Regions from separate parts of the Venatorbacter sp. C2-1 genome, predicted to be linked through region 3. Evidence: predicted binding sites of a transcription regulator. Region 3 holds the regulator's gene; each other region holds the start of a gene.

Region 1 (7,339 bases), 1.9 Mb from region 3:
TACCACCGAGACCTTAGGTTTCAGCGCTGCAGTCCCAAGCTTGTGGGATAGTGTTGATGCCGTTGCTGTTCCTGTACTGACCGTACAGTAAGCAAATTGGGAGGGACTCCGGTCCCTCCCGTCTTTAATGCAGAATTATTTTGAATACCGGTGTATTCAAAATAACTTTGCCTATCTTCGATAAAGGACTGGGTTTTCATGAAACGGATTGTGCTGGGTTTTTTCTTAAGCATGTCGCTGGCAAATGTCTCTGCTTACCAGAGTGGCATTGATGCTGGTGGTTATCGTTATATAGATTCTGCAGAGGCAGAAGTTTCCTATGATTTTGACGATATCAGCACCAACCCTGATAGTGGCGTTATCTCTTTGGGAGACGATCAGAGTAAGATAATCAGCATTGGATTTACTTATAAATTCTATGGTGTTGATTACACACAGCTTTATGTAAGCTCTAATGGATTTATCTCTTTCACAAGTTCTAATCAGGGGTGCTGCACCGGTTATGTGATTCCTAGCAGCAATGCCTTTTCACGACTTGGTGTTGGTATTGCTGCCTGGTGGGAGGATCTTAATCCAGGTAGTGGTGGCACGGTTCACTATCTGCTCAGTGGCACAGCTCCGGAGCGTGTATTAACTATTCAGTTTAAAAACGTCCCTGCCTATAGCAACAGTGGTCGCAACACTTTCCAGTACAAATTGTATGAAGGCAAAGAGGTTGCTGAAGTTCACTATCAGGAGCTTTACGGTGACAATGGCAATTATTCTGCGGGGATTTCCGGCAGCTCCACTGTAGGTACATCGCTATACTATGGTGTGGGTGGTAATAGTCAGAATGCTGTTCCTGGTATTACTCTGCCTTATGCTGTTCGTTATGAGCGGGCTGAAATTGGTTTTAGCTATAACGGTGGTAAACCGGTGGAATTGATTGCCCCCGGAAGTCAGCGGACAATGAATATTGATCTGAAGAGCTTTATGCCTACGGATCAGGATATGCAGTTCAGCTATCACAGTGGAAATACCGCAGTATCAGTTTCTGGCCCGGGTTATCTCTCAATTAATGCCGGGGCGACCATCGTATTGCCACTTGAACTGACTTCAGCTCCGAATGCAGAAGGTTTCTATGATGTGACCGTCAGTGTATCCAGCCCGGATAATACTTTCTCTGCATTCACCATTACGTTGCGCTTGTACACCTACGAGTTGGAGCAGATTACACCTTCCAGTTCTGATATTTCCCGTACGCCATCTCTCAGCTCAGATGGGCAGAGTGCTGCGCTACTTTCCAAAAGAGATCTTGCCAGTACCGGTAAATCAAACCTGGTTTATGACGCTTTCCTGTATAACCGGACCCTCGACAGTTACCAGCAACTGACTGTTAATCCGGCAGGCAGAAACTGTAATAACGTGGTTATTTCAGGAGATGCCAGTACGGTTGCAATACTGTGTAACAGCAGCCTTGATCCTACATTTCCTAATACAGGCGTAACCGACGAGCTGTACATTTATGATGTCGATTCGGGAACCCTGAGCAGAGCCCCTTACAATGCTATTGCAGACACGACAGCAGGCCGCTTAAGCATTAATTATGATGGTCAGGTCATCGCTTTTGTCAGCAGCATTAATCCGCTGGGAAGCAACACCGATGGCAGTAAAGAAGTATTCGCTTATCACCGCGGGCGGGAAAAGCTGATCCAGTTAACCGACTTCAATATCAATGGCATTGATAGTGTTGATCTTGATTATAACGGTGAGCGCTTTGTCGTTTCGGCTAACGGTAATCCGCTGGGTGCGAATGCAACGAACAGATATCAGGTATTTACAGGCACGATTAATAATGGCATTCAGCGTCAGATTACGATTGCCACTGCCCGTGATTCGAAGCAGGTAACTATCTCTGCAGATGGTGAGAAAGTAGCGTTCAGCAGTAATGCCAGCCTTCTGGGTACGAATAATCGCTACAATATTTTCGTGGCTTCATTCCGTGGCGAAGTTGAAAAGCAGATTACAGACTCCGCGTTGTTTGATTCTGTATTACCTTCGTTGTCGGGTGATGCTTCCCGGGTTGCTTTTGTTTCCTCCGCCAGCCTCGATGACCGCGGATTGAGCAATAATTCAAATAATCAGGAAGCTTATGTTTATGATCTGAAGCGTGAGCGCGGTTATCAGGTAAGTGAAGTCAATGAAAGCCGTAACGTTGAAGATCTGACTCTTGCAGATAACGGCAATGCATTACTTTTCTCCGGTACAGCTGACTGGGATACCGGCAGCAACCCGAGCCGCACCCGACAGATGTTTATCATTGAAGGCTTTGGAGATAACAGTGTTTCCGGTTATGAGGAAGAAATGACACCATGGCCTGTTGTGAAGTCGGATAACGGGGAGTTTGCAGAGAAGTTTATTTCTAACGGCGGTCATACCTCGTTGTTGTGGATTGCCGGATTGGCATTACTCGGTCTGCGACGTCGCAGGAATAAGTAAATAAAAAAGCCCGCTGAATGCGGGCTTTTTTATTGGATTTTGTTTAGTCAGATTTCTTCGGCGTAGAAATCTTCCAGATCGCGTTCCAGTCGCTTACGTTCCAGGTGGGCTTCAATAGCACGGCGTGCCATCAGTTTCTTTGACATCTGGGAGTCTTTATTAACAACGACTTTGCCTTCCTGATCAAAGGAGACAACTTCTTCGTGGGCTTCGAATTTCATTGCTGCTTCCATTATCTTTCCCTCTGGTTGATCACAGTAAATCCTGCTGTGATTTTTCTTTTTATTGGTTGCAAAAGAATGACAGTAAACGCTGTTCAGGCCAAATTCTGTTCAGTGGCACTCAGGCGGTACAAAAGTACCCCCTATGGCGCTCAGCCCGCAGAAATAGTGGCATAGCATCCGCAGCTGTTTATTGAGGGATATTCGAAAGGAAGTGTACTGAGCAAAAAGTTATCGGCATTTTGAAGTTGCGTCGTAAAATGTCTGACCGTAAAATCTGGAACCTGACTGGTTAGTCAGATTCCAGCCGTAAAGACTTGATACTGCGCTTAATTGCATTTAGGTGTGCCGCAAACTCGGGTCCACGGCGCTGGGTTACGGCAACGGCCAGCATATCGATCACCATCAGATGGGCGATGCGCGAGGTCATTGGTGTGAATTGTTCGGTGTCTTCTTCAATATTGATATTGATTGGCAGATCGGCGGCCGCACTCAGAGCGGTGTTGGCGGGCGCCAGACTGACCACCATAGCGCCGTGTTGCTGGGCCAGCTGTACCGAGTGCAGCAGATCTTTGGTGCGGCCACTCTGGGAAATCGCCACCACCACATCCTGTTCGCTCAGCGTGACTGCCGACATCGACTGCATATGCGGATCACTGTAGGCAGCCGTGGCCACCTGCAGGCGGAAGAACTTGTGCTGGGCATCAATGGCTACCGCCCCGGAAGCGCCAAAACCGTAAAACTCTACCCGTCGGGCATTACTGATGGCATTGGCCGCGGCGGCCACCTGAGTGCTTTGCAGCTGGGTCTTCACCTGATGCAGACGCTGAATAGTGGTGTCGGCAATCTTGTCGCAGATATCTTCGATACTGTCGTCTTCGATGATGGCGAACTGGCCGATATTATTGGTGATCGCCATTTCCTGCGCGATACGAACCTTAAACTCCTGAAAGCCGTTGCAGCCAATACCACGGCAGAAACGCACGATGGTCGGTTCGCTGACCTGTGCTTCCTGCGCCAGATCGACGATGCGCATATGCATCACCTGTTGCGGGGCACGCAGCACGTACTCGGCAACCTTTACCTCAGACTTGCGCAGGCTGGGGATGGCGGCGGCGATTTCGGCCAGAATCGGGCTGTTTCTCACAACAGGATTTCCTGGTGTCGGCTGGTAAGTGAGGAATTATAAAGGGCTTTTTGCAGTGAAGCCTATGGAATACTGGCCGCAGACAGAATCTGGCCGCAGTGGTGGCGTAATACCGGCGGCGAATACGGCAGGATACTGTATAAAACAGCAGCATTTTTACCCCGGCATCTGATAGACTCGCACGCCATGGATATTTCATTACTTCTCGATCAGTTAAACGATGGCCAGCGCAATGCGGTGGCTGCAAGTTCACGCCATCAGCTGGTGCTGGCCGGCGCCGGCTCGGGTAAAACCCGCGTGCTGGTGCACCGCATTGCCTGGTTGCTGCAGGTGGAAAATGTCTCGCCGTTTTCGGTGATGGCGGTGACCTTTACCAACAAGGCCGCCAAAGAGATGAAAGGCCGTCTGGAGCAGTTGCTGCAGATACCGGCGAATGGCCTGTGGGTAGGAACCTTCCACGGTCTGGCGCACCGCCTGCTGAAGTTGCACTGGCGTGAAGCGCGATTGCCGCAGCATTTCCAGATTCTCGACAGCGACGATCAGCAGCGGCTGATCAAGCGGCTGATGAAAGCCAACAATATTGATGACAGCCGCTATCCGCCGAAGCAGATTCAGTGGTTTATCAACGAACAGAAAGATGAAGGTCGCCGCGCAGCGCATGTGATGCCATCGGCCGATCCTTTCTCGCGCACCATGCAACAGGTCTATCAGCTGTATGAAGACAACTGTCAGCTGAACGGACTGGTGGACTTCGGTGAGATTCTGCTGCGTGCGCACGAACTGTGGTTACATCACCCGGATTTACTGGAGCATTATCAGCAGCGTTTCCGCAATATTCTGGTCGACGAGTTTCAGGATACCAACAACATCCAGTACGCCTGGATCCGCATGCTGGCCGGTAATCGTGTGTCGGTGATGGCGGTGGGCGATGACGATCAGTCTATTTACGGCTGGCGCGGTGCCAATATCGATAATATCCGTAACTTCCAGCACGATTTCCCCGGTGCCGAGCTCATTAAGCTGGAGCAGAATTACCGCTCGACCAAAACCATTCTGGAAGCGGCCAACGCGGTGATCGCCAACAACACCGGCCGTCTGGGCAAGAGCCTGCACACCGAAGGTGAAGAAGGCGAAACCATCCAGCTGTACAGCGCTTTTAACGAGCAGGATGAAGCGCGTTACATCGCCGATCAGGTCGATGAGTGGGCGCGCAGTGGCCGTCAGCGTGCCGAAATGGCCGTGCTGTACCGTTCCAATGCGCAGTCGCGTACGCTGGAAGAAGCCTTGTTGCGTGCCGGTATTCCTTACCGCATTTATGGCGGCCAGCGTTTCTACGAGCGGCTGGAAATTAAAAATGCCCTGGCTTATCTGCGTTTATTACTGAACCGTCAGGATGACGCATCGGTTGAGCGTGTTATTAATGTTCCGGCGCGCGCAATTGGCGAAAAAACCGTGGATATTCTGCGCAGCTATGCCCGCGATCAGGGCAGCTCGTTATGGGCGGCGGCTGAGGCGGCGGTACAGCATGGCATGCTGCCGAAACGTGCCAGTGCGGCGGTGCAGAGTTTTCTCGATCTGGTCGAGGAAATGAGCGTCGGTATCGACGAGCTGGAGCTGCATGAAATTGTCGATCAGGTCATTAATCAGAGCGGTCTGATTGAGCACCATAAAAAAGAAAAAGGTGAAAAGGGTCAGGCACGCCTCGATAACCTTGAAGAATTAATTAATGCCGCCCGTCAGTTTGAAAGCGACGATGGCTTTAATGCTGACGACAACGATGATGCCGAAACCAACGAGCTGGCATTATTCCTCGACCGTGCAGCACTGGATGCCGGTGACGGTCAGGCTGATGAGTATGAAGATGCAGTGCAGTTAATGACGCTGCATTCGGCCAAAGGTCTGGAATTTCCGCAGGTGGTTCTGGCCGGTCTGGAAGAAGGTTTATTCCCGCACAAAATGTCGATGGACGAAGCCGAAGGCCTCGAAGAAGAACGCCGTCTGGCCTATGTCGGCATTACCCGGGCAATGGAAAAACTGATTATTACCCATGCTGAAAGCCGGCGTTTACATGGCCAGGAAAATTACAGCACACCATCGCGATTTATCCGTGAAATCCCGTCCGAACTGATTGCCGAAGTGCGGCTGAAAAACAGTGTCAGCCGGCCGCTGACGGCCCGTGATCCTTCAGCAAGAATGAAGCAGCCGTCTTTTGTGCACGGTAATCTGCCTTATTCTTTGGGTCAGCGTGTTTATCATGAAATGTTTGGTGAAGGCACGGTGCTGCAATTTGAAGGGCAGGGCAGCGGTCTGCGGGTGCAGGTTAATTTTGATGACGCCGGCAGCAAATGGCTGGTGGCCAGCTTTGCCAAACTGGATGCACTTTAATTCAGAACACAATACGGTTGAAACAATAACAAGGAGCAAACGGAATATGAAACGCCTGACGACCCTGCTGCTGTCCGTAGTGGCTATCGCCGGACTCAGTGGCTGCCAGAAAGATGCAGAACAAGCCGCTGTAGCCGCACCGCAGCAAACCTTTAAATGGAAGCTGGTAACGTCCTGGCCAAAAAATTTCCCCGGCCTTGGTACGGCGCCAGAGCGTTTTGCGACGATGGTGAACGATATGTCGGCCGGCCGTCTGCAGATCAAAGTCTACGGTGCCGGTGAGCTGGTTCCGGCATTGCAGGTATTCGATGCGGTATCTCAGGGTACAGCCGAAATGGGTCACAGTGGTGCGTATTACTGGAAGGGCAAAGCCGCAGCGGCACAGTTTTTTACCTCGGTCCCTTTTGGCCTGACAGCGCAGGAAATGAACGGCTGGATTCAGTACGGTGGTGGTCAGCAATTATGGGAAGAGGTTTACGCGCCGTTTAATTTATTGCCGCTGCCGGGTGGTAATACCGGTGTGCAGATGGGCGGCTGGTTTAATAAAGAAATTAACAGCGTCTCCGATCTCGAAGGTCTGAAAATGCGTATTCCGGGTCTGGGCGGAGAAGTGCTGGCCCGTGCCGGTGGTACGCCGGTGACTTTGCCGGGCGGTGAAATTTTCACCTCGCTGCAGACCGGTGCCATCGACGCCACCGAATGGGTTGGCCCGTATAACGATCTGGCGTTTGGTTTACACAAAGTTGCTAAGCACTATTATTACCCGGGCTGGCATGAGCCGGGTTCGATGATGGAATTTGTGATTAATAAAACTGCCTTCGAAAAACTGCCAAAAGATCTGCAGGCCATTGTGCGGGTGGCAACCAAAGCGGTTAACGAAGACATGCTGGCGGAGTACACCACGCGCAATCAGGCAGCGCTGACTGAACTGAAAGAAAAACACGGCGTGGATGTGCGTGCATTTCCGGATGATGTGCTGAGCAAACTGCAGGTGTTGTCGGAGCAGGTAGTGGCTGAAGTGTCGGCGGCTGATCCGCTGGCACAGAAGGTTTATAACTCGTACAAAAATTACCGTGATCAGGTGAAGGCTTACCATGCGGTGAGTGAG
Region 2 (7,339 bases), 980 kb from region 3:
CGCGGATTGTTTATGTGTCACTGTACCGGCTGCATCAGATTGCCCTGCACGGTTACTGGCATACCCTGCTGCTGAGCCTGGTAGGTCATATCAACAAGGTTATCCGGCCGCGCCTGAAGCTACACTGAGCTATCAGGCTTCATTTGTCTCTGCACTTAACGCCTGGCGGTAATCGCCGGGCGTTGCATCCGTCCAGCGCTTGAAAGCTTTATAAAATGCACTCGGCTCGGCATAGCCGACCATAAAAGCAATTTCATATAACGGGATACTTTCATCGCGGATCAGACGCATGGAAAGCGCCTGCCGGCTTTCGTCCAGTAAAGCCTGATAGGTTGTACCCAGCGCTTTCAGTCGACGCTGCAAATTACGCACACTGATGCCCAACTGGGCAGCCACATCTTCCTGTGACACCTGGCGCTTCAGCAAGCACCCCTGCAGAATGCGCTGCAGTTCATTGTACAACCTTACTTGTTCCTGAAATTTATCGGCGTTACGCTCAAAGTCACGCAACAGGCTGGCATACAGAATAGGCTGCTGTCCCGGATTCAGACGCTGCCAGGCAGCTGCTGATATATCCAGAGCATAATGCTCACCTGCAGTAACAGCCGGAACAGAAAAGGCGTTCAGTTCAGTAATAACATCAGGCTCCAGAGGTACCCGCAGAGTCAGATCCTGATCGGTATAGCATCGGCCCAACACCTGGTAACAGGCCTCAGACAATGTTAACAGGCCCTGCAACAGCTGCTGCGGCAGCAGTTGCAGGCTGCTCTGGGGCTCAGCCCGTACAACCACTTTGTGCTCACCCGGGCTGACAACAAAATGAATATTGCCAACGGACAGATGCATAAAACGCAATGCAGAAACCAGCCCCTGGGACAGGTTCTCAGAATATTTTAATAAGCGACTCAGCGGTAAATCACGTTGCGCCAGATAACGACCGGTACGGGCAGGCAGCAGCCTGTCGCTGCTTTGCGAGGCAATATACTGGTGGGCAAGCTTCAGCTTGTCAGCATCGACCCATGGCGGCATAGGCTCCGCTGGCGTCATGCTAAGTAAACTCCAGACAGGAGTGATATCAATACCTTGACTGTCCCAGAAACTCAGCAGGTGCTGCACCAGTACGATATCGACCTGTAAAGTTGGGCTCATATCCCTCCCCAACGATCTTATGATTATTAATTGCCGGTCTCCACCGGAAATTGAACATTCGTTCTATATTTAAATATATGATTCCGATCATGGTTAGCGGTGAGGGGAGTGTCAATAGACTGAGGCGACAGTGAAAATAATGTCGTCAAAAAGGCAGCTTAGTCAGGAAAATTCACTAGATGGTGACAAGAACTTAATCGTTGTCCGAATGTTCAGCCATGGCCAGCTGCTCAAGGGCATAACTGGTTTGCTCACCCGTAAAACCACGATAGGCCAGAAAACGATATAAACGGGCGCGTTCACGCATATCCTGTGGCGGTAGCCCGCCGGGGCATTTGCGTTGTGCCAGGTCCAGTGCCAGCTCATACCAGTCGACACTGAGACTGGCGATAGCACTCTGAATCTGCTCTGCGTTCAGGCCTTTTTCACGCAACTCCTGTTGCAGGCGCACAGGACCATAACGCTGACAGCGGCTGTTGAGGAAAGACTCGGCAAAACGTTCATCGGATTGCCAGTGACGCTCGGCGAGGTCATCAAGAACCGTTTCCACATCGTCAGGGTCAGCGGCTTTCGGGGAGAGTTTACGCGTCAGTTCGCGGCGGGAATAATCTCGCCGGGACAGCAGATCAACAGCCGCCCGGCGTAATTCAGCCTGCGTCAGCTCAGGCTTCGGTTTCTTCATCCACTTCACTGGTAATGTCAGATGCTACGGCTACCGTCAGCATCTGGCTGCGGATACCGGCTTCAATTTCTGCAGCCATTTCAGGGTGATCCTGCAGGAACAGTGCAGCATTAGCTTTACCCTGCCCAATCTTGTCGCCTTTATAGCTGTACCAGGCACCGGATTTATCCACCAGGCCACATTTAACGCCCAGGTCGATCACCTCACCCATGTGGTAAATACCCTGACCGTACATGATCTGGAACTCGGCCTGCTTGAACGGTGGCGATACTTTATTTTTCACCACTTTAACGCGGGTTTCGTTACCAATAACTTCGTCGCCCTGTTTAACCGAACCGATACGGCGGATATCCAGACGTACAGAAGAATAGAACTTCAGCGCGTTACCACCGGTCGTGGTTTCCGGACTGCCGAACATAACGCCGATTTTCATCCGGATCTGGTTAATAAAGATCACCAGACAGTTGGCGTTTTTAACGTTACCGGTAATTTTACGCAGAGCCTGAGACATCAGACGCGCCTGCAGGCCAACATGGCTGTCGCCCATCTCGCCTTCAATTTCAGCTTTAGGAACCAGTGCGGCAACGGAGTCGACAACGATGACATCCACTGCGCCGGAGCGTACCAGGCTGTCACAGATTTCCAGTGCCTGTTCACCGGTATCCGGCTGCGATACCAGCAGGTTGTTGAGATCGATACCCAGCTTCTCGGCATACAGCGGATCCAGAGCGTGCTCGGCATCGATAATGGCAACGGATTTGCCCATTTTCTGCGCCTGCGCCATCACCGATAAACACAGTGTGGTTTTACCTGAGCTTTCCGGGCCGTAGATTTCAACGATCCGGCCCTGTGGCAGACCGCCAATGCCCAGAGCGATGTCCAGCCCCAGAGAACCTGTGGAGATAGCAGGAATGGCTTCGCGCGGCTGCTCGCCCATCTTCATAATGGCGCCTTTACCAAACTGACGTTCAATCTGGCTCAGTGCCGCATCAAGTGCTTTCTGTTTGTTAGCATCCATCGCTCTGTCCTGTCTGTGTTTAATCTGGTTAGTCTGTCTGACCGGTCTGTTACCTGCCCATGACCAATCACTGTAAATTTAACCAGTATTTAAGCACAGCTTATTCTCAGCGCCAACCCTTCTTTTTTTGTCAGCAGGACAGCCAGCGGCATAAGCCCTGAATACCATGCACAACCGCCAGTGCGCGCACTTGTTCGCGGTTACCGGGAAAGTGGCAGCATTCCGTAATCTGCTGCTCGGCGTTTCCCCAGGCAAACCAGACGGTACCCACGGGTTTATCTTCGGAGCCTCCGCCGGGTCCGGCCACACCACTGACCGCTACCGCCAGATCACCCAGACTGTTATTGACGGCACCGGCCACCATGGCGCGCACCGTCTCTTCGCTGACCGCACCAAACTGCTCAATAATCGCCGGTGGTACGCCGAGGTAGCGGACCTTGGCTTCGTTGGAATAGGTTACAAAACCACATTCAAACCAGTTCGAACTGCCGGCCAGATCGGTCAGCGCACTGGCAATACCGCCGCCGGTACAGGACTCCGCGGTGACCAGCCGCAGATTACGGCTCTGCAGAATTTCAGCCAGTACGGCAACAGAAGCATTCAGTTCAGGGCTCATTTCTGTATCCTCGCGGAATCACTTACAATCTGCCGTTTACATTAACACGCCCGTTTTTTAAGGACACTCGCCCGATGAGCCAGGCAACCGCCCAGCACACGCCGATGATGCAACAGTATTTCCGCATCAAAGCCGAATTCTCCGACACTCTGCTGTTTTATCGCATGGGCGATTTTTACGAATTATTTTACAGCGACGCCAAACGTGCGGCACAGCTGCTCGACATTACCTTAACCGCCCGCGGCCAGAGTGGCGGCGAGCCGATTCCGATGGCCGGTATTCCATACCATGCTGCCGAAAACTATATCGCCCGGCTGGTAAAGCAGGGCGTATCGGTGGCGATTGCCGAACAAATCGGCGACCCGGCGACCAGCAAAGGGCCGGTCGAACGCAAAGTCGTGCGGGTGATCACACCAGGCACCCTGACCGATGAAGCTTTTCTGGATGAACGCTCCGACAACCTGCTGGTTGCCCTCTGCTCCGAACAGCAGCGTCATGGTTTAGCCGTACTGGAAATCAGTTCCGGTCGTTTCTCGGTGCTGGAGGTCGACGGTGAAGACGCCTTACTGGCCGAGATCGAACGTCTGCGTCCGGCAGAATTATTACTTAACGAAGATCAGCGCCAGCCTGCCGGGCTGCGTGAGCGTCAGGGCGCTAAATTACAGGCGCCCTGGCACTACGAATCCGACACCGCTTTCCGCCTGCTGACCCAGCAGTTAAAAACCCGCGACCTGCGTGGCTTTGGCTGTGAGCATATGACGGTGGCTATCCGTGCTGCCGGCGCTCTGCTGAATTACGCTCAGGAAACCCAGCGCAATAATCTGCCGCATATCCGCTCGCTGCAGATCGAGCAGCCGGATGACGCCATTATTATCGACCCCGCCAGTCGCCGGAATCTGGAAATCGACATCAACCAGAAAGGCGACAGTCAGCACACGCTGGCCTGGATCATGGATAAAACCGCCACCGCGATGGGCAGCCGTCTGCTCAAACGCTGGCTGAACCGCCCGCTGCGCGACCAGGCTCTGCTGCAACAACGACAGGGATTCATCGCCCAGCTTATTCAGCATTACGCCGCCGAAGAATTGCACAGCAGCCTGAAACAGGTCGGCGATATTGAACGTATTCTATCGCGCGTAGCACTGGGCTCCGCCCGCCCGCGCGACCTCGCACGGCTGCGTGATGCGCTGGCCATCGTGCCCGATATCCGCCAGCAGCTAACCCGCCTCGACAGCACACTGGCCGAACAGTTACTGGAACGGGCGCAGGAATTCCCGCACTGGGTTGAACGCCTGAGCAAAGCCATTATTGAAAACCCGCCGGTCATTATCCGCGACGGCGGTGTGATCGCCGAAGGCTACGACAGCGAGCTGGACGAACTGCGCGCACTGAGCGAAAACGCCGGCGATTATTTAATTAAACTCGAAGAGCAGGAAAAAGAACGCACCGGTATCAGCACCTTAAAAGTCGGCTACAACCGCGTGCACGGCTATTACATTGAAATATCCAAAGCCCAGTCCGATGCCGCGCCTACGGAATATATCCGTCGCCAGACGCTGAAAAACGCCGAACGTTTTATTACGCCGGAGCTTAAAACCTTCGAAGACAAAGCCCTGAGTGCCAAAAGCCGGGCGTTAAGCCGCGAAAAAGCACTGTACGATGAACTGGTACAGGCGCTGGCCGAAGAGCTGATTCCGTTACAGGTGTGCGCCGCGGCGCTGTCTGAACTGGATGTACTGTCGAATCTGGCCGAGCGTGCCGAAACCCTGCGTTTTGTTCAGCCACAACTGGTCAGCGACGCGGTGGTTGATATTCAGCAGGGGCGCCATCCGGTAATCGAAAATCTGATCGTCGATCCCTTTGTCTCCAACGATACCCGCCTCGATGCCCAGCAGAATATGCAGATCATTACCGGTCCGAACATGGGCGGTAAATCGACCTATATGCGTCAGGTTGCACTGATTGCCCTGCTGGCGCATATCGGCAGTTATGTGCCCGCCGAGAGCTGCACCCTCGGCCCGATTGACCGGATTTTTACCCGCATGGGTTCTTCCGATGATGTCGCCGGTGGCCGTTCGACCTTTATGGTGGAAATGACCGAAACCGCGAATATCCTGCACAATGCCACCGCCCAGAGCCTGGTATTGATGGATGAAGTCGGCCGTGGCACCAGCACTTTTGACGGTCTGTCTCTGGCCTGGGCCAGTGCCGCACATCTGGCCGAACATATCGGTGCATTTACCCTGTTTGCCACCCATTATTTCGAGATGACCGCCCTGCCGGAAAACCACAGCAATGTGGTTAACGTGCACCTGAAAGCCACCGAACACGACGACCGTATTATCTTCCTGCACTCGGTAGAACAGGGCCCGGCCAGCCAGAGTTATGGTCTGCAGGTCGCTCAGCTGGCCGGCGTACCGGACAGCGTGATTCAGCAGGCCAAAGCGCAGCTGCTGCATCTGGAGCAAAGCTCCGGCGTCAACCCTGCAGCCATACAAAAGTCTTTTACCAGCGGTGCGGACAACACGGCACCAGTGACGCATAAAGCGGCAAAAGCCGATCTGCCGCTGCAGAATGATCTGTTCGCCGCCCTGCCGTCAGCCGTTGAAGAGCGCCTGGCCGCACTGAATCCGGACGATTTGTCCCCACGGGCGGCACTGGAATTGATGTATGAACTGAAGGCGCTGCTGTAAAGCAGCGGCCTTCTTATAGCCAGCGTGCAGGTTTTTACGACTTCGTTAGAACCATTAGGCCGTTGGCTATAACCCATATTTATAGCGGACGAACTTGCCCACTTGCCCGCTCCTACCTAGAATGGCGGATTACTAAACACCCGGAGACTGAGTATCTTATCAGTCTGCCAAGAACCGGGGGAAAGCGCCGATGATTTGCGAGATTAGGAGATACCCCAGATGACGTTCGTCGTTACTGATAACTGCGTGAAATGTAAGTACACCGACTGTGTGGAAGTCTGCCCGGTTGACTGTTTCTACGAAGGTCCGAACTTTCTGGTGATTCACCCGGATGAGTGTATCGACTGTGCACTGTGTGAGCCTGAGTGCCCGGCAGAAGCGATTTTCTCCGAAGACGAAGTACCGGCCGGTCAGGAACAGTACATTGAACTGAACGCAGAATTGGCCGAAGTATGGCCGAACATCAGCGAGAAAAAAGAATCGCTGCCGGATGCCGAGGAGTGGGATGGCGTTCCGGACAAACTGCAGCATCTTGAGCGCTGAGTTTTCCAGCTCAGCATCCGGGTTAAACCCCGGGCAATAAAAAAGCGGCCAATGGCCGCTTTTTTATTGCTGCTGTTCAGTGATCAGGCATCACCAAACAGAGTGGCTGCGTTCAGTCCCTGCTTTTCCATGATCTCACGCAGACGCTTAAGGGCTTCCACCTGGATCTGACGAACACGCTCACGGGTCAGACCGATTTCGCGACCCACATCTTCCAGAGTGCTGGTTTCATAACCACGCAGACCAAAGCGGCGGGATAATACTTCACGTTGCTTCTCTGGCAGTTCTTCAATCCAGCGATCCAGGTTGGACTGAATATCCTGATTCTGCAATTCCTCACCCGGATCGGTTACACGTTCATCAGCAATGGTATCCAGAATGGATTTATCGGATGACGGTCCCAGTGGGGTATCAATCGAGGTCACACGCTCATTCAGTTTGAGCATGCGTTTTACATCTTCTACCGGTTTTTCCAGCAGAGCTGCGATTTCTTCTGCGCTTGGCTCATGATCCAGCTTCTGGGTCAGCTCACGGGCTGCACGCAGGTAAACGTTGAGTTCTTTGACCACGTGAATCGGCAGACGGATGGTACGGGTCTGATTCATAATCGCCCGTTCGATGGTCTGACGGATCCACCA
Region 3 (7,339 bases):
GCTGTACGCGACCGCCTTCCTGATCCACGCACAGTAATAAATCCGGGCGCAGGCTGAGAATATCGCTGGTCAGCGCCTTTAACTGCTGCGGCGACTGATAATTACGCGCGAAAAAAATTAACCCGCAGATTTCCGGCTGTAATAAAAATTCCCGGTCGGCAGCGGTTAATTCTGTACCGTCAATATCGGCAACCACACCGATACACTGGTTTAAATTCTGTGTTACAGATTGCGGCATGGAATCCTCGAAAAACTGTGCGGCTGAATCCACACCGGCGTACCGGCACTGACCAGTTCAAATAATTCAGTAATGTCGCTGTTACGCATACGGATACAGCCATGAGACAGTGGCTGGCCCATAGGTTCAGAGTCCGGTGTGCCATGGATATAAATATAACGGCGCATGGAATCGACATTGCCCATACGGTTGACGCCGACTTCCAGTCCCTGCAGCCACAGAATGCGGGTTAAAATCCAGTCGCGTTGTGGTTGCTGTAGCGCCAGTTCAGGCGAATAAATTTCACCGGTCGGACGCCGGCCAACAAATACGGTGTTCAGTGGCAAACCGGCACCAATAGCCGCACGGACACGATGCCAGCCACGGGGGGTACAACCGGAATTTTCCTGTTCACCGGCACCATTAAGCGCCGTGGAAACCGGATACAGGTGGCAGATACCGGCGCTCGACACGCGCAGTACCTGATCGGCAATGGAAACTTCTATTAATGTTTGCGGTAACGCAGATTGCGCAGCCGTGGGCGCCATAGCAAAGGCCTGTTGGTAAAAAGCGAAAAACGGAAAGCCCGGCTCCGCTCAACCAGCCTGATGCGGAGCGTTAAGACCGGATGCGAGGAAAGGTATCAATTTATCAACAACCTGCGCAATATCCGAACCCTTGCCCAGATCGTGTTCCGCCATCGCCGTCAGTGAATCGGCCCCCGACAATGTAAACACCGTCGCCCCCAGCATAAAGTGGATACGCCAGAAACGGTCTTCATCGGAAAGTTCAGGAGTCGCAGCTGTCACCAGACGCATAAAGGCTTTAAACACCGGGCCATATTCTTTCTGCAGAAAACGGCGTAAATGCCCCTGCCCCTGGGTATAAGCCAGCCCCAGCAAACGCATAAAGATACCCAGGCGGCGCGGGCTGTCATGTCCGGCACGCAGCGCCGTCTGCGACAGCAGCATTAAGATGCCCGGTAATTCCGGTACCTTGCCATCCAGACGTGCCTGTACGGCATCCAGCTCACGTTCCAGATCTTCGCAGAATGGCGTCAGGAAACGGGCAAATACCGCCTGAATCAACGCCTTCTTAGAGCCAAAATGATAATTCACCGCCGCCAGATTCACTCCGGCCTTCGTGGTGATATTCCGCAATGAGGTCTCGGCAAAGCCACGCTCCGAAAACAACTCCTCTGCCGCATTCAGGATACTTTTTACCGTATCTTTCTGTGCCATAACCCTGCATCTGCCTTATCACGCTGTCGCGGCTTTATTGCCATCGCCGACAGTACAAAACAACTGTTTCAAACATACGTTTAAAACGAGATTTAGGCAACCCCATATACGGCCAAAGGCTAAAAGCCTCATTCCATTATCCGGGTCAGTACAACGGCGGTGAATACACCGTAATCCACAGACCACTGACAACAGGGGTTTACACTGGATAAAATACTGTATACATTTACACCATACTGTATGGATCAACAGACTGGATAAGCATCATGATCAAGCTCACGGCACGACAACAGCAGGTTCTGGATTTCATCCGCTCCTCACTGGAAGAAACAGGGTTTCCGCCCACCCGCGCCGAAATCGCTGCCGAGCTGGGCTTTAAATCGCCTAACGCCGCAGAGGAACACTTGAAGGCGCTGGCACGTAAAGGTGCGATTGAAATTATGCCCGGCGCTTCCCGCGGCCTGCGCATTGTTGAAGAGCAGAATCCGGGTCTGCCGATCGTTGGCCGTGTAGCCGCCGGTGAGCCCATTCTGGCCCAGGAACACATCGCCGATTACTGCGAGATTCCACCCAGCTTCTTCCGCCCTTCTGCCGACTTCCTGCTGGAAGTTCATGGCGACAGTATGAAGAACATCGGTATTCTCGACGGCGACTACATTGCCGTGCACAAAGCCGAAACCGCCCGTAATGGCGAAATCATCGTTGCCCGCGTCGATAACGAAGTAACGGTCAAGCGCTACGAGAAGAAGCGTAATCAGGTGATTCTGCACCCGGAAAATGACGACTTTAAGCCCATTGAAGTTGATCTGCGGGAAACGGAATTTGCCGTTGAAGGTTTATACGTCGGCGTTGTACGCCGCAGCTAACAGCAACTGTTCACAGGTTCGGGGTGATTGTTATGCGTCAGTTATTACTCGGAATGGAAGAAGCCGGCTTATCTCTCAGCAGCCAGCAACCAGGCAGAATGACCAGAGTCAGCGCCAGTGCGCTGCGCGGCAGTCTGACCGAAGTCATCGTCAGTGAAGGCGGTGCGATTCAGCCCATGCATTTGCTGCCGATGCTGGCACAGTGCAATGCGCATAAGCGCTGGCTGATGTGGCTGAGTCCACACCGTCCGATGAATAAAAGCTGGCTGGAAAGCATGGGCCTGCAGCATTCGCCGGTGATTCATCTCGACCTGTGTAATGACACCCAGCTGGCCCTGTGCAGCAAAGTTCTCGCCGCCGGCAACAGCCATATGATTGTTGAATGGCAAGGCGAGCTGAGCAACCACGAACGGCAGATCATCCGCCAGCAGGCCGACCAGAGCGGCAGCCATGTGGTGCTGATTCAGCGCCGTCCCTGAAGCGCAGAAAACGACGAACACAAAAAAGCCCTGATCTTATCAGGGCTTTTTTATGCTTTAAGCACAGCTTCACACGTACAGACTGTAGGCAATTCAATACAGCCCGGTACAGCTCAGTGCAGTCGTTGCTGATACTCAGGGGTGTCGAAGTCTTCGCGCTCAACTTCCATACCTGAAAGCTCGCCGACTTTACGTACACCGGCTTCCAGCATTACCCGCGCAACATCCATATGATGCGCCTGCAGGCTGGCCTTGGCATCTTCGGAAAAATGAATACACACCAGTGCATCGCTGTCCTGATCGTCGGCACGACGCAGGGCGATATCACCATTGGAAAGTTCTACGATTTCAAAAAAGCGCGCCATAACCGCCTCTCAAAACTGGGCGCGGGAGTGTATCACAGGATGTTTTCAATAGCTTGAACGACACACAGAACCGTTAGTAATAAAAAGTAAACGGTTCTGCATAAATATGCTCATCGAGGAGTCAGCTTTCCTGACGATTGGCGCGCTGATCTTCAATCAGGCGGGTCAGATCCTGCAGCCAACCGGCAACCGGTGAGTGCGGGGTGGCAACCAACGCAATCCGGCCCTGAGCCTCAACCGTCTGTACGGCCGCTGCAGGCTGATTCATTCCGGACGGACGTCCCTGAGCATCTGCCGCTGCCAGCATCTGTGCCAGCCAGGAAAATCCATTCTCAGCCAGATGCTGCAGCTCGCGCATTTCGCCGGTGGTCAGCGGCGCATTCTGCAGCAGTGATTCCAGAGAGCGGACAGGCTGACGATAGGCAACCATATCACCCAGTTCAGCCAGGTAAGACAGCCAGGCATCGCGCAGCTGATACAGCGCACTCTCTTCCAGCGCCTGCTTCAAGGCTGGAGCAGCCGACTGCTGAGCAGCCAGCTGTTCCAGCAACAACCGGCACTGATAGAGTTTCTGATTGGTGAAGCCAATCCACTGCGACATAGCCTGCTCCGGCGGAAAATTGAGATTAAAAGTCGATGGTCAGACCGAAGTGAGCACCATCGCCCAGCTTGTAACGGTCATTAATATCTTCAATACGGATGCTGTTGTAACGATAGCCGCCATAGATTCGTGCCGTAGGCAGCAGACTGAACTGCAGACGGATATCGCTGTTGATCATGTTTTCAGCATCACCGAATGATACAACCGGCGGCGCGTAATAGGCATAACCCGCCAGACCAACATCCGGAGCTGCCGGGAAGCTGTAGCGGAAAAAGCCACCAACACCCATAGCCGCGCCATCAAAATCATCGGTGGTAAAGGCAATCACTTTTGCACCCACACCGATATACAGGTGACTGGTTGATGGGCGCACATCCACTACGTGCAATCCCGCAGAAACCATATCACCGTCATCTTCATGATGCAGCGCAGCCAGATTAATGTGCAGCCCGGAACCCATCTGGGTGGCATCGTAAGCAACACGGGCGACATCATCGGCCAGACTGATATCCAGTGAACCACCTGCCTGTACCAGAGTCGGTAAAACCAGTGCACCGGCCGTCAGAATTCCCTGAGCGGTCATACGCAACATTTTCATAGTATTCCCCAATAATCAGATCACAGTACCGGCTGCTGCGCGGATAACCCGTCACTGTTCTCCCACAAAGAGAGCAACAGACAGCAGCTGATTTTTATTTGCCGGCATAATAGCAGTGCGGCGGCAGTGGTTAAACCACGGCCGCCGCAAGCAAGGCCTGTTTGATTAATATCAACAGGCCCTTAGACCAGTAAACGCTGTAATTAACGCATTAAATCGAGCAACAGTTTGTTCAGGCGCGCGACATATTCCGCCGGCTGCTTTAACTGGCTGCCTTCCGCCAGTTGTGCCTGGGCATGAATCACCTGCGCTAACTCGGCAAAGCGGCTTTCATCCTGCTCACTGTCGAGACGTTCGATCAGCGGATGCGACGGATTAATTTCCAGGGCCGTTTCAGGCTCCGGAACCGCCTGCCCCGCTGCTTCCATCAGCCGGCGCATATGACCACCCATATCGTACTGGCCAACCACCAGACAAGCCGGAGAATCAGTCAGACGCGAGCTGACACGGACGGTTTTCACTTCACCTTCGAGCGCTTTCTGCACGCGCTCAACCAGATCTTTATGGGTTTCTTCCAGCGCTTTTTGCTGCTCTTTTTCCGCAGCATCCGCCAGTTCATCCAGATCCAGTTCGCCTTTGGTTACATCCTGGAAGACCTTGCCGTCGAAATCGGTCAGGTGGCCAACCATCCACTCGTCAACACGGTCTGTGAGCAGCAGCACTTCAACACCCTTAGTACGGAAATATTCCAGATGCGGGCTGCTGGACACCGCGGCATAGTTGTCGCCGGTGATGTAGTAAATCTTTTTCTGACCTTCACGCATGCGCGCAATGTAGTCTTCCAGACCGACATTCTGTACGGCACTGTCACTCTTGGTGGTGGCAAAGCGGAACAGCTTGGCAATTTTTTCACGGTTAGCGAAATCTTCTGCCGGGCCTTCTTTCAGCACATCACCGAATTCATCCCAGAAGCTCTGGTATTTTTCCGGCTCATTTTTCGCCAGTTTTTCCAGTGAATCGAGTACCCGTTTAACCAGCGCGCTGCGCAGGCTGTCGACCTGTTTGTCTTTCTGCAAAATTTCGCGGGAAACGTTCAGCGACAGGTCGTTGGAATCCAGCACACCTTTCACAAAGCGCAGGTACAGCGGCAGGAACTGCTCAGCGTCATCCATAATAAAGACACGCTGCACGTACAGTTTCAGACCACGAGTCACTTCGCGGTTCCAGATATCGAACGGCGCCTTGGCCGGAATATACAGCAGACTGGTGTAATCCAGTTTGCCTTCCACACGGTTGTGCAACCACAGCAGCGGGTCGTTCCAGTCGTGGGAAACGTGCTTGTAAAACTCTTTATATTCGTCGTCGCTCAGATCGGACTTACTGCGGGTCCACAGCGCCTTGGCCTGGTTAACCGCTTCCGGAATCTGTTTTTTCTCGCCGTCAGCGTCATCTTCACTGACTTCCTGCGGCAGATACACAGGCACCGCGATATGATCTGAATATTTTTTAATCAGTGAACGCAGGCGGAAGCTGTCGGCAAATTCTGCATCGTCTTCTTTCAGGTGCAGGGTAATGCGGGTGCCGCGTTCCGCTTTGTCGATGCTTTCCAGGGTAAATTCACCCTCACCGGCCGATTCCCAGCACACGCCTTCAGACGCATCATCACCGGCACGACGGGTTTCAACCGTGACTTTATCGGCGACAATAAAGGCCGAATAAAAGCCAACACCAAACTGGCCAATCAGTTGCGAATCTTTTTTCTGATCGCCGCTCAGTTTGCTGAGGAATTCGGCCGTACCGGATTTAGCGATGGTGCCGAGGTGATTAATCACCTCTTCACGGTTCATACCGATACCATTGTCTTCAATGGTCAGGGTACGGGCTTCGCTGTCAAAATCGATATGTACGCCCAGATCTGCATTACCTTCAAACAGAGCATCGTTCTGCAGGGCTTCAAAACGCAGCTTGTCGCAGGCGTCTGAAGCGTTGGAAATCAACTCACGCAGAAAAATCTCTTTGTTGGAATACAAAGAGTGAATCATCAGATGCAGCAGTTGTTTAACTTCGGTTTTAAAACCCAAGGTTTCTTTGCTGGCTGCGGTCATGTTCGTCTCCTTTACAACGCGCCATAAAAAACAGTGTTGTTTAAATGGGGACATCGCAACGCTTTTCAAGCGCAGGAATACACTTACGCAAATCGGCCAGCCGCTGCGGCAGCGCTTCATCGTCGGTAAGCTCAGTTACAATAGCGACCGAATCAATGCCACTGGCCACGACCTGAGCAATGTTGGCCGTTGTAATCCCGCCGATACAGGTCAGCCGATGATCGGTAAAACGTTCAACCCACAGGGCTAACGTTTCCGTGCCCAAAGGCTGGTAACGCAGCACTTTCGATAGCGGCGTAAACACCGGGCCAAAGGCGATATAAGACGGATTCACCCCGCGCGCACGGGCAATCTCCCAATCGCTGTGGGTGCTGATGCCCAGTGCGATACCCGCTTCTGCCAGCGCCTGCAGATCCGCCGTGAGCAGATCTTCCTGCCCCAGATGCACACCAAAAGCCCCCAGCTCCAGCGCAAGCGCCCAGTCATCGTTGACAAACAAAGGTACTCCGGATTCTGCAGCATAATAAATGGCCTCAGCGGTCTGAGCTTTATGCTCTGCCCCCGGCGATTTAACCCGCCATTGCAGGCTGTCGATACCCAGCGCCAGCAGACGCTTAAGATGCGGCAGATTATCCACCAGCCCATAAAGCCCCAGAGGCTGCGGCAAGCGCGGAAAATGCACAGCCGATGCCCGCTGTTGCATAGGAACGATCTGCGGCCAATCTTCGGCCACCGATTCACTCAGCGGCCGCGCCCAGGCATTGTGGTAACCATTGGCGCGCTCACTGGCTGAACGGATCGCCAGACGCACCGCCGCCACGGCTCCGGTCAGGGCATCGTACAGCGTATAGCCCTGCGCCAGACCGC

The links. Region 3 encodes LexA, which represses DNA repair genes until DNA is damaged. Its sites were predicted from a motif close to TACTGTNTANNTANACAGTA; they were not measured.
Region 1: the regulator LexA is predicted to act here: its motif matches at 3,980-3,999, upstream of uvrD (DNA helicase II).
Region 2: the regulator LexA is predicted to act here: its motif matches at 2,918-2,937, upstream of recA (recombinase RecA).

What each region holds. Positions count from the first base shown of each region.
Region 1 is NZ_CP094879.1:184,495-191,833, forward strand. Features, by position in the region: gene MT343_RS00765 (carboxypeptidase-like regulatory domain-containing protein) at 1-91, shown strand, start outside; gene MT343_RS00770 (hypothetical protein) at 199-2,478, shown strand; gene MT343_RS00775 (PA3496 family putative envelope integrity protein) at 2,526-2,711, opposite strand; gene MT343_RS00780 (SIS domain-containing protein) at 2,992-3,846, opposite strand; gene uvrD (DNA helicase II) at 4,033-6,231, shown strand; gene MT343_RS00790 (TRAP transporter substrate-binding protein) at 6,278-7,339, shown strand, end outside.
Region 2 is NZ_CP094879.1:3,580,086-3,587,424, forward strand. Features, by position in the region: gene MT343_RS16085 (NAD(P)/FAD-dependent oxidoreductase) at 1-128, shown strand, start outside; gene MT343_RS16090 (helix-turn-helix domain-containing protein) at 133-1,149, opposite strand; gene recX (recombination regulator RecX) at 1,343-1,831, opposite strand; gene recA (recombinase RecA) at 1,812-2,849, opposite strand; gene MT343_RS16105 (CinA family protein) at 2,980-3,465, opposite strand; gene mutS (DNA mismatch repair protein MutS) at 3,540-6,158, shown strand; gene fdxA (ferredoxin FdxA) at 6,378-6,701, shown strand; gene rpoS (RNA polymerase sigma factor RpoS) at 6,785-7,339, opposite strand, start outside.
Region 3 is NZ_CP094879.1:2,599,573-2,606,911, forward strand. Features, by position in the region: gene nagZ (beta-N-acetylhexosaminidase) at 1-238, opposite strand, end outside; gene MT343_RS11530 (L,D-transpeptidase) at 223-765, opposite strand; gene MT343_RS11535 (TetR/AcrR family transcriptional regulator) at 814-1,458, opposite strand; gene lexA (transcriptional repressor LexA) at 1,725-2,324, shown strand; gene MT343_RS11545 (cell division inhibitor SulA) at 2,357-2,803, shown strand; gene MT343_RS11550 (hypothetical protein) at 2,917-3,168, opposite strand; gene MT343_RS11555 (DUF6586 family protein) at 3,290-3,769, opposite strand; gene MT343_RS11560 (YfaZ family outer membrane protein) at 3,795-4,367, opposite strand; gene htpG (molecular chaperone HtpG) at 4,571-6,472, opposite strand; gene MT343_RS11570 (bifunctional hydroxymethylpyrimidine kinase/phosphomethylpyrimidine kinase) at 6,513-7,339, opposite strand, start outside.